DNA from 3 places in the Ensifer sp. SSB1 genome. Region 1 is predicted to be linked to each of the others. Evidence: predicted binding sites of a transcription regulator. Region 1 holds the regulator's gene; each other region holds the start of a gene.
The links. The regulator LexA, encoded in region 1, represses DNA repair genes until DNA is damaged. The targets are predictions, from matches to a motif close to TGTTCNNNNTGTGTTCNG.
Positions count from the first base shown of each region.

Region 2: the regulator LexA is predicted to act here: its motif matches at 1,273-1,290, upstream of I8N66_RS00470 (PA0069 family radical SAM protein).
Region 3: the regulator LexA is predicted to act here: its motif matches at 1,202-1,219, upstream of I8N66_RS13095 (DNA polymerase IV).

Region 1 covers NZ_JAEPRP010000040.1:21,469-23,652, forward strand. The annotation lists gene I8N66_RS12545 (hypothetical protein) at 59-310, shown strand; gene lexA (transcriptional repressor LexA) at 536-1,261, shown strand; gene I8N66_RS12555 (hypothetical protein) at 1,346-1,678, opposite strand; tRNA gene I8N66_RS12560 (tRNA-Cys) at 2,062-2,135, shown strand.
Region 2 covers NZ_JAEPRP010000001.1:98,902-101,085, forward strand. The annotation lists gene moaB (molybdenum cofactor biosynthesis protein B) at 1-346, shown strand, start outside; gene I8N66_RS00465 (glycosyl transferase) at 639-1,169, opposite strand; gene I8N66_RS00470 (PA0069 family radical SAM protein) at 1,356-2,184, shown strand, end outside.
Region 3 covers NZ_JAEPRP010000042.1:37,759-39,942, reverse strand. The annotation lists gene I8N66_RS13105 (DUF3572 domain-containing protein) at 141-410, shown strand; gene I8N66_RS13100 (hypothetical protein) at 413-1,054, shown strand; gene I8N66_RS13095 (DNA polymerase IV) at 1,223-2,184, shown strand, end outside.

The DNA of each region.
Region 1 (2,184 bases):
GTGGACGATCACCGTGCTTGCCGCCCTGCTTCTCGCTTCGATAGTCGCATCGCCTAACATGCCTGACGTCAAGCTCAGTGCCGCCACGGTCGATGAACTGCAGACGGACTTCGAAAGCGCCGTACCCTGCCACCAGATTGATGGACGCAACGTGTGGAAGGGCGCCATTGCGTTCTACATCCAGTCGTTCGTCTATGACGGCGACACGCCCGTGGCAACCGATGCGGCGGACGCGGTGCTTCCCGAAGACAACAGCGCCGAGACGGTGAAGGAATTCGAAGACGCCTGCGCCGCCACGCAGCCGGCCTGACCCTCGCCATCAGAACGCTCGCGATTCGCTCGACGCAGTCCAATACGGTCGTTTCCAACCAAACAATCATCACCAAAACCCGCTTTGCTCCCGTAAAAGTGACCAACCGGCACGCGCAGTCGCGCCAATTGACTGAATTCACGGAATTTTAGGCACTTGCAGAACACATATGGAACAGATAGTGTCTGTTCTTGATTTGTTTCACGCCTTCTGGAGCGACGTGCCATGCTGACCCGCAAGCAACAGGAATTGCTTCTGTTCATTCACGAACGCATGAAGGAGTCGGGCGTCCCGCCATCATTCGATGAAATGAAGGATGCGCTCGACCTGGCGTCGAAGTCCGGCATCCACCGTCTGATTACCGCGCTCGAAGAACGCGGGTTCATTCGCCGTCTTCCGAACCGGGCCCGCGCGCTCGAGGTCATCAAGCTTCCGGAATCCTACGCGTCCAGCCAGCAGCAGCCGCGTCGCGGCTTCTCGCCGAGCGTGATCGAGGGAAGCCTCGGCAAGCCGCCGGCGGCAGCCCCTGCCGCACCACCGAAGCCGGCGCCAGTGGCCGAAAACACATCGGTTTCCGTGCCGGTCATGGGCCGCATCGCTGCCGGTGTGCCGATCTCGGCGATCCAGAACAACACGCACGACATCACCGTTCCACTCGATATGATCGGGAACGGCGAACACTACGCCCTCGAAGTCAAGGGCGACTCGATGATCGAAGCCGGCATCTTCGACGGCGACACCGTGATCATCCGAAATGGCAATACAGCCAACCCCGGCGATATCATCGTGGCGCTCGTGGATGACGAGGAAGCGACGCTGAAGCGTTTCCGTCGCAAGGGCGCGTCGATCGCGCTCGAAGCCGCAAACCCTGCCTACGAGACCCGGATCTTCGGGCCTGATCGTGTGAAGATCCAGGGCAAGCTCGTTGGGCTGATCCGCCGCTACCATTGACCTCCAGAAAAAATCGGCGCTCTGAAGAGCCTCGCTGCCGCTTGGGGTAGCGAGGCTCTTCTTGTTTATCCGATAACGCGCCGCTTACTCGTGGATCGTGTATTCACCGAGTTCGCAAAGGTCCTGCGTATCTTCGGTCGTATCGAGGCCCGAGTCCTCTTCGAATTCGAAGCGCATGTCGTACTTGCAGACATCCCGACCGTCAGCGATGGTGATCTCCATGTTCTCGCCGGGGTTCAGAACCTGCCGGCCGAATACATCGTCTTCCCACTCGTTGACGCCCACCGGCGACGTGTAGAAGTTAGTCAGAACTGCATTTGTGTTGTTCTTCAGCTTGAAAACTAGGTCCTCTGCCCGCGCCTCGAATGTGGTCGCAGCAAAGAGGGCCAAGGCCGTCAGGACAAGTTTCGTTTTCATATAAGCCATTGCCTCCGCTTGATGATGACGGACGCTACCGATGCGGCTGATGTCAGCGGAGTCATCGTTCCCCCTCTGCCGATTTCACCGAAGCGATAAGATCCGCAGGGGATTTAGAAGACGTGGCTTGTGCGGGCGTGTGGCACGCCTGAGCGAAAGCTCCCAGGTGTCTCAACCCGGAGTAAGCTGAGGAAGGCAATCGTTCCGACCTCCTCTTGAAGCATTGCTGCACGCTGGGCAGGAGCAATCGACATTGCCAGACGTTCTGCCTGTGGAAAGCGCCCGAACCGCAAATTCGCTTTGTGCTTTTTCCGAAAATGCCTCTTGCGGATTTTCTGCAATCATTCTAAATCCCCGCCAACGCTCGGTTATCCGAGCCGTGAGGCCTCGTGGCGGAGTGGTGACGCAGAGGACTGCAAATCCTTGTACCCCGGTTCAATTCCGGGCGAGGCCTCCAAATATATTCACCAATATAATCAATATGTTGCAGTCGTCGCGAAGCGGAA
Region 2 (2,184 bases), on a different contig from region 1:
GACGCTGGAGCCGACGATCGACGTGGTGATCACGACCGGCGGCACGGGTTTCACCGGCCGGGATGTGACGCCGGAGGCGCTGGAGCCGCTGTTCGAAAAACGCATGGACGGCTTCTCCGAAGTGTTCCACCAGATTTCCTACGAAAAGATCGGCACCTCGACCATCCAGTCGCGCGCGACCGGCGGGGTCGCCAACGCCACCTTCATCTTCGTTCTGCCGGGATCGCCAGGGGCCTGCCGGGACGCCTGGGACGGCATCTTGAAGCAGCAGCTCGACTACCGGCACATGCCCTGCAATTTCGTCGAGATCATGCCCCGACTCGACGAGCACCTGAAACGCGGCTGAGCCGGAACCCGCCACGCGCAACCATCGCTCTTCGGGCGCGTCTGTTACCTTTGTAACTGACAGCCATTTTTCCTGTCGTTAGCGTCCGATCATCAGCCAAGCGAAATCGGCCGCCGCACCTTTTTCTTTGGGCTGTATGAACGCCTCCCCGCCAATATCCCCGGGCGGGGAGAACAAAGGGATACGACGTGCAGCCAGAATGCTGCCCGGCAAGAACTTTATCAGACAAGGTCATTTGAGAGACGCCTTGAGGTGCCGTCCCCTGGACTGGCACCTTTTTAGTGCGTGGAGTTCAAGGGCGCGCCGGTCTGCCTTCGATGGCAACCCAGGCCGGAACGAGCTCGGTAGGGAGCTTGCGAACGGCCCGGACGTTCGTCATGTCGCCGAGGCAACGGTTGCCCGCCGCCGCCGCCAGGGCATCGTTTTTGTTCATCAGGAAACCCGCTTCCAGCGGCTTCTTTCGCCGGACCATACGGCTGAAAAACGGCTTGCGATGCATCCGGGAATCGGAGAACCGCGCGGGCGTCCTGTTCAGCGAGACGTATTCGGCAAGCTCGTCGATCCAGCGACCGATCGGGCGCGCGCCGGGCTCGAGCAACATCAGCCATTCGCCGCGTGCCGAGCGCACGACATCGCCGAGATCCCAATCGAGGCAAAAGCGGCAACCGGCGGCCTCGGCCACGCGCGACGAACCATCCCTTGAGCCATGATCGAGGATGATCACGTCGCTGACGAGGCCCTCCACCGCGCCGGCAACGAGCACCGAGAGCGTCTGCACCAGTTCGGATTCGTTGTCCCGTGTTTCCATGATAATCGTCAGCATAGCCCGTCCTACCGCATCACCCTTACAATTGCTACATCCGCAGACCCGCGGAGGCAGCTTGCTGGGAGGCATCTTGGATCCACACCAAAACCTTCTGCTTTTTTGTTCTTGAATTGTTCTTGTTTTCGCGATAGGAAAATAGTCAGAACAAAACGGGATCAGAAATCTGGTTCCGGGGAGATTCCAATGACCGAGCTGTCTCAGATCAGGCAGGGTGCGCTCGCACCCGCCAATACGGCAGATGTCGCCGACGCGATGATGAGCGCAACCGGATTGCGGATCGACATCGACCGTCGCCGCGGGCGCGGTGCCGGGCTCAACATGTCAGGCCGCTTCGAGCCACAGGCGCGGGAAAGCTTCGACGACGGCTGGGAAAGCCTGGAGGACCTGCCACCGTTCAAGACCGAAGTGCAGGTCGAGAAGCCGCGGACGGTGATCACGCGGAACGATTCTCCCGATATCTCCTTCGATCGTTCGATCAACCCCTATCGCGGATGCGAGCACGGCTGCATCTATTGCTTCGCCCGTCCGACGCATGCCTTCATGGGCCTCTCGGCAGGCCTGGATTTCGAAGCCAAGCTCTTTGCCAAACCAGATGCTGCGCGGCTTCTGGAGCGCGAACTGGCGCGGCCGGATTACAAGGTCAGGCCAATCGCCATTGGTACCAACACAGATCCCTATCAGCCGATCGAAAAGGAATGGCGCATCATGCGCCAGATCCTGGAAGTACTCAGCGAGGCCAATCATCCGGTCATGATCGTCACGAAATCGGCGATGGTGACCCGCGACATCGACATTCTCGCGCCGATGGCCGAGAAGGGGCTGGTCCGGGTCGGCATCTCGGTCACGACGCTCGATCGCAAACTGGCACGAACGATGGAGCCGCGCGCTGCGACGCCTCCCAAGCGCCTGGAGGCGATTCGCGCCCTCGCCGAGGCGGGCATCCCCGCCGGCGTTCTCGTCTCGCCCATCATCCCCGCGCTCAACGACCATGAGATCGAGCGAGTGCTCGAAG
Region 3 (2,184 bases), on a different contig from region 1:
CCATCGTCACCTTGCAAGTCGCCTCAGGACATTTAACTTGCAGAGTCGACGACTCGACCCATTTCCTCAACTTCAGAGATAGGCCGATTTGGTTGAAAAATAGGTAACTTCGGACGTAAAAACCATACGGGAACGAAGCATTGAAGAGCGCTGACGAAATCGCCATCGACATCCTTGCCTGGCTCGCCGGCGAGCCGGAGCTTCTGTCTCGTTTCCTGGCGCTGACAGGCACCGACCCTACCGCCTTGCGCAATGCCATCGCCGAACCCGGCTTCATGGGTGGCCTCATCGCTTTTCTCATGGACCACGAGCCGACGCTGATGGCATTCTGCCAGGCGACCGGCACGGCGCCGGAGGATGTCGTGCGCGCCCATGCGGCGCTGTCGGGCCATTCGGGTTTTGAGGATTGAGCGTGCCAGGCGCCGCCACAGACGAGCGCATCCGGCTTCAAGAGCGCCCGCTGATCGTCAGCGACGTCGATGAAGTCGTGCTCGAATTCATCAATCCGTTCAAAGCTTTCCTCCAAAGCTGCGGCCACGCTTTGCTGCCCCGGTCCTTTCGCCTGACCGGAAACATCGTCGATCTTGCAAACGAACAACCGTTGGCCGAGGCCGAGGTCAAGGCGCTGCTCGATTCGTTCTACGGGTCGCAGGATCGCTGGCAGACACCAGCTGAACGGGTCGCCGACACGTTGGCCGCTCTGTCGCAGGACGCGGATATCGTTTTCCTGACCGCCATGCCACCGCACCATGCCGCGGTCCGCCGTGCCCTGCTCGACCGACTTGGCCTTCCCTACCCGCTGCTTGCGTCGGAGGAACCCAAGGGACCGATCGTCCAAAAGTTGCACGGTGGTCGCACGGTTCCGCTGGTCTTCATAGATGACATTCTTCGCAACCTGCAGTCGGTCCAGCACCACGCGCCATCCTGCCTGCTGATCAACCTGATGGTTAACGCGGAGTTTCGCGCGCTCGCCCCAAAGCCGGACGCCAGCATCCGCGCCGTGGCCGACTGGCCAGAAGCGGCGGCCGCCATTCGCGCACATCTTGGAGGCTAGCCGGCGGCGATCGATCGTCGCGCAAAAGCCAGTCGCGCCGGCACGGCTCGAAGCCCACCCGGCGATTTCTGCCAACGCCAATAATTGCGGTGTGTTTTCCAACCGGGCCTCCCTTGAGACTCGCTAGCGTAGAGCGTAAGGTCGCGATGTTCAATATTTGTTCCCGATATGCCCGACAGCGCTGCTCAATCTCCAGGCTTCTGCCGCGACTGCCTCAAGGAACAGGCTGCTAGCGTACGGCGCTGCACGGCCTGCGGCAGCCCGCGCCTGCTGCGCCACAGCGAACTTTACGATCTGACCTTGGCGCATATCGATTGTGACGCCTTCTATGCTTCGATCGAGAAACGCGACGATCCGGAACTGGCCGACAAGCCGGTGATCATCGGCGGCGGCAAACGCGGCGTGGTGTCCACCGCCTGCTACATTGCCCGCATTCACGGCGTGCGCTCGGCAATGCCGATGTTCAAGGCGCTGGAAGCCTGCCCGCAAGCCGTGGTCATCAAGCCGAACATGGAGAAATATGCACGCGTCGGCCGCGAAGTGCGGACGCTGATGCAGGAGTTGACGCCGCTGGTGCAGCCGCTGTCGATCGACGAGGCCTTTCTTGAGCTCAAGGGCACCGAGCGCCTGCATCACGATCCTCCGGCACGCACGCTCGCGCGCTTCGCCCGACGCGTCGAGCAGGAGATCGGCATCACCGTGTCCGTTGGCCTCTCCTATTGCAAGTTCCTCGCCAAGGTCGCCTCCGACCTACAGAAGCCACGCGGCTTTTCCGTCATCGGTCAGGCCGAGGCACTCGAGTTCCTGAAGGAGAAACCGGTCACCATGATCTGGGGCGTCGGCAAAGCCTTTGCCGCCACGCTGGAGCGCGACGGCGTGCGCACGATCGGGCAATTGCAAACCATGGAGGAAGCCGACCTCATGCGGCGCTACGGCACCATGGGGCAGCGGCTCTTTCGCCTGTCGCGCGGGCTCGACGAGCGGGCTGTGGAAATCGACGGCGAGGCCAAGAGCGTTTCAGCAGAGACGACCTTCAACGACGACATTGCGCGCTATGACGACCTTGTCGTGCATCTCAGGCGTCTCAGCGAGCAAGTGGCCCATCGGCTGCGAAAGTCGGATCTTGCCGG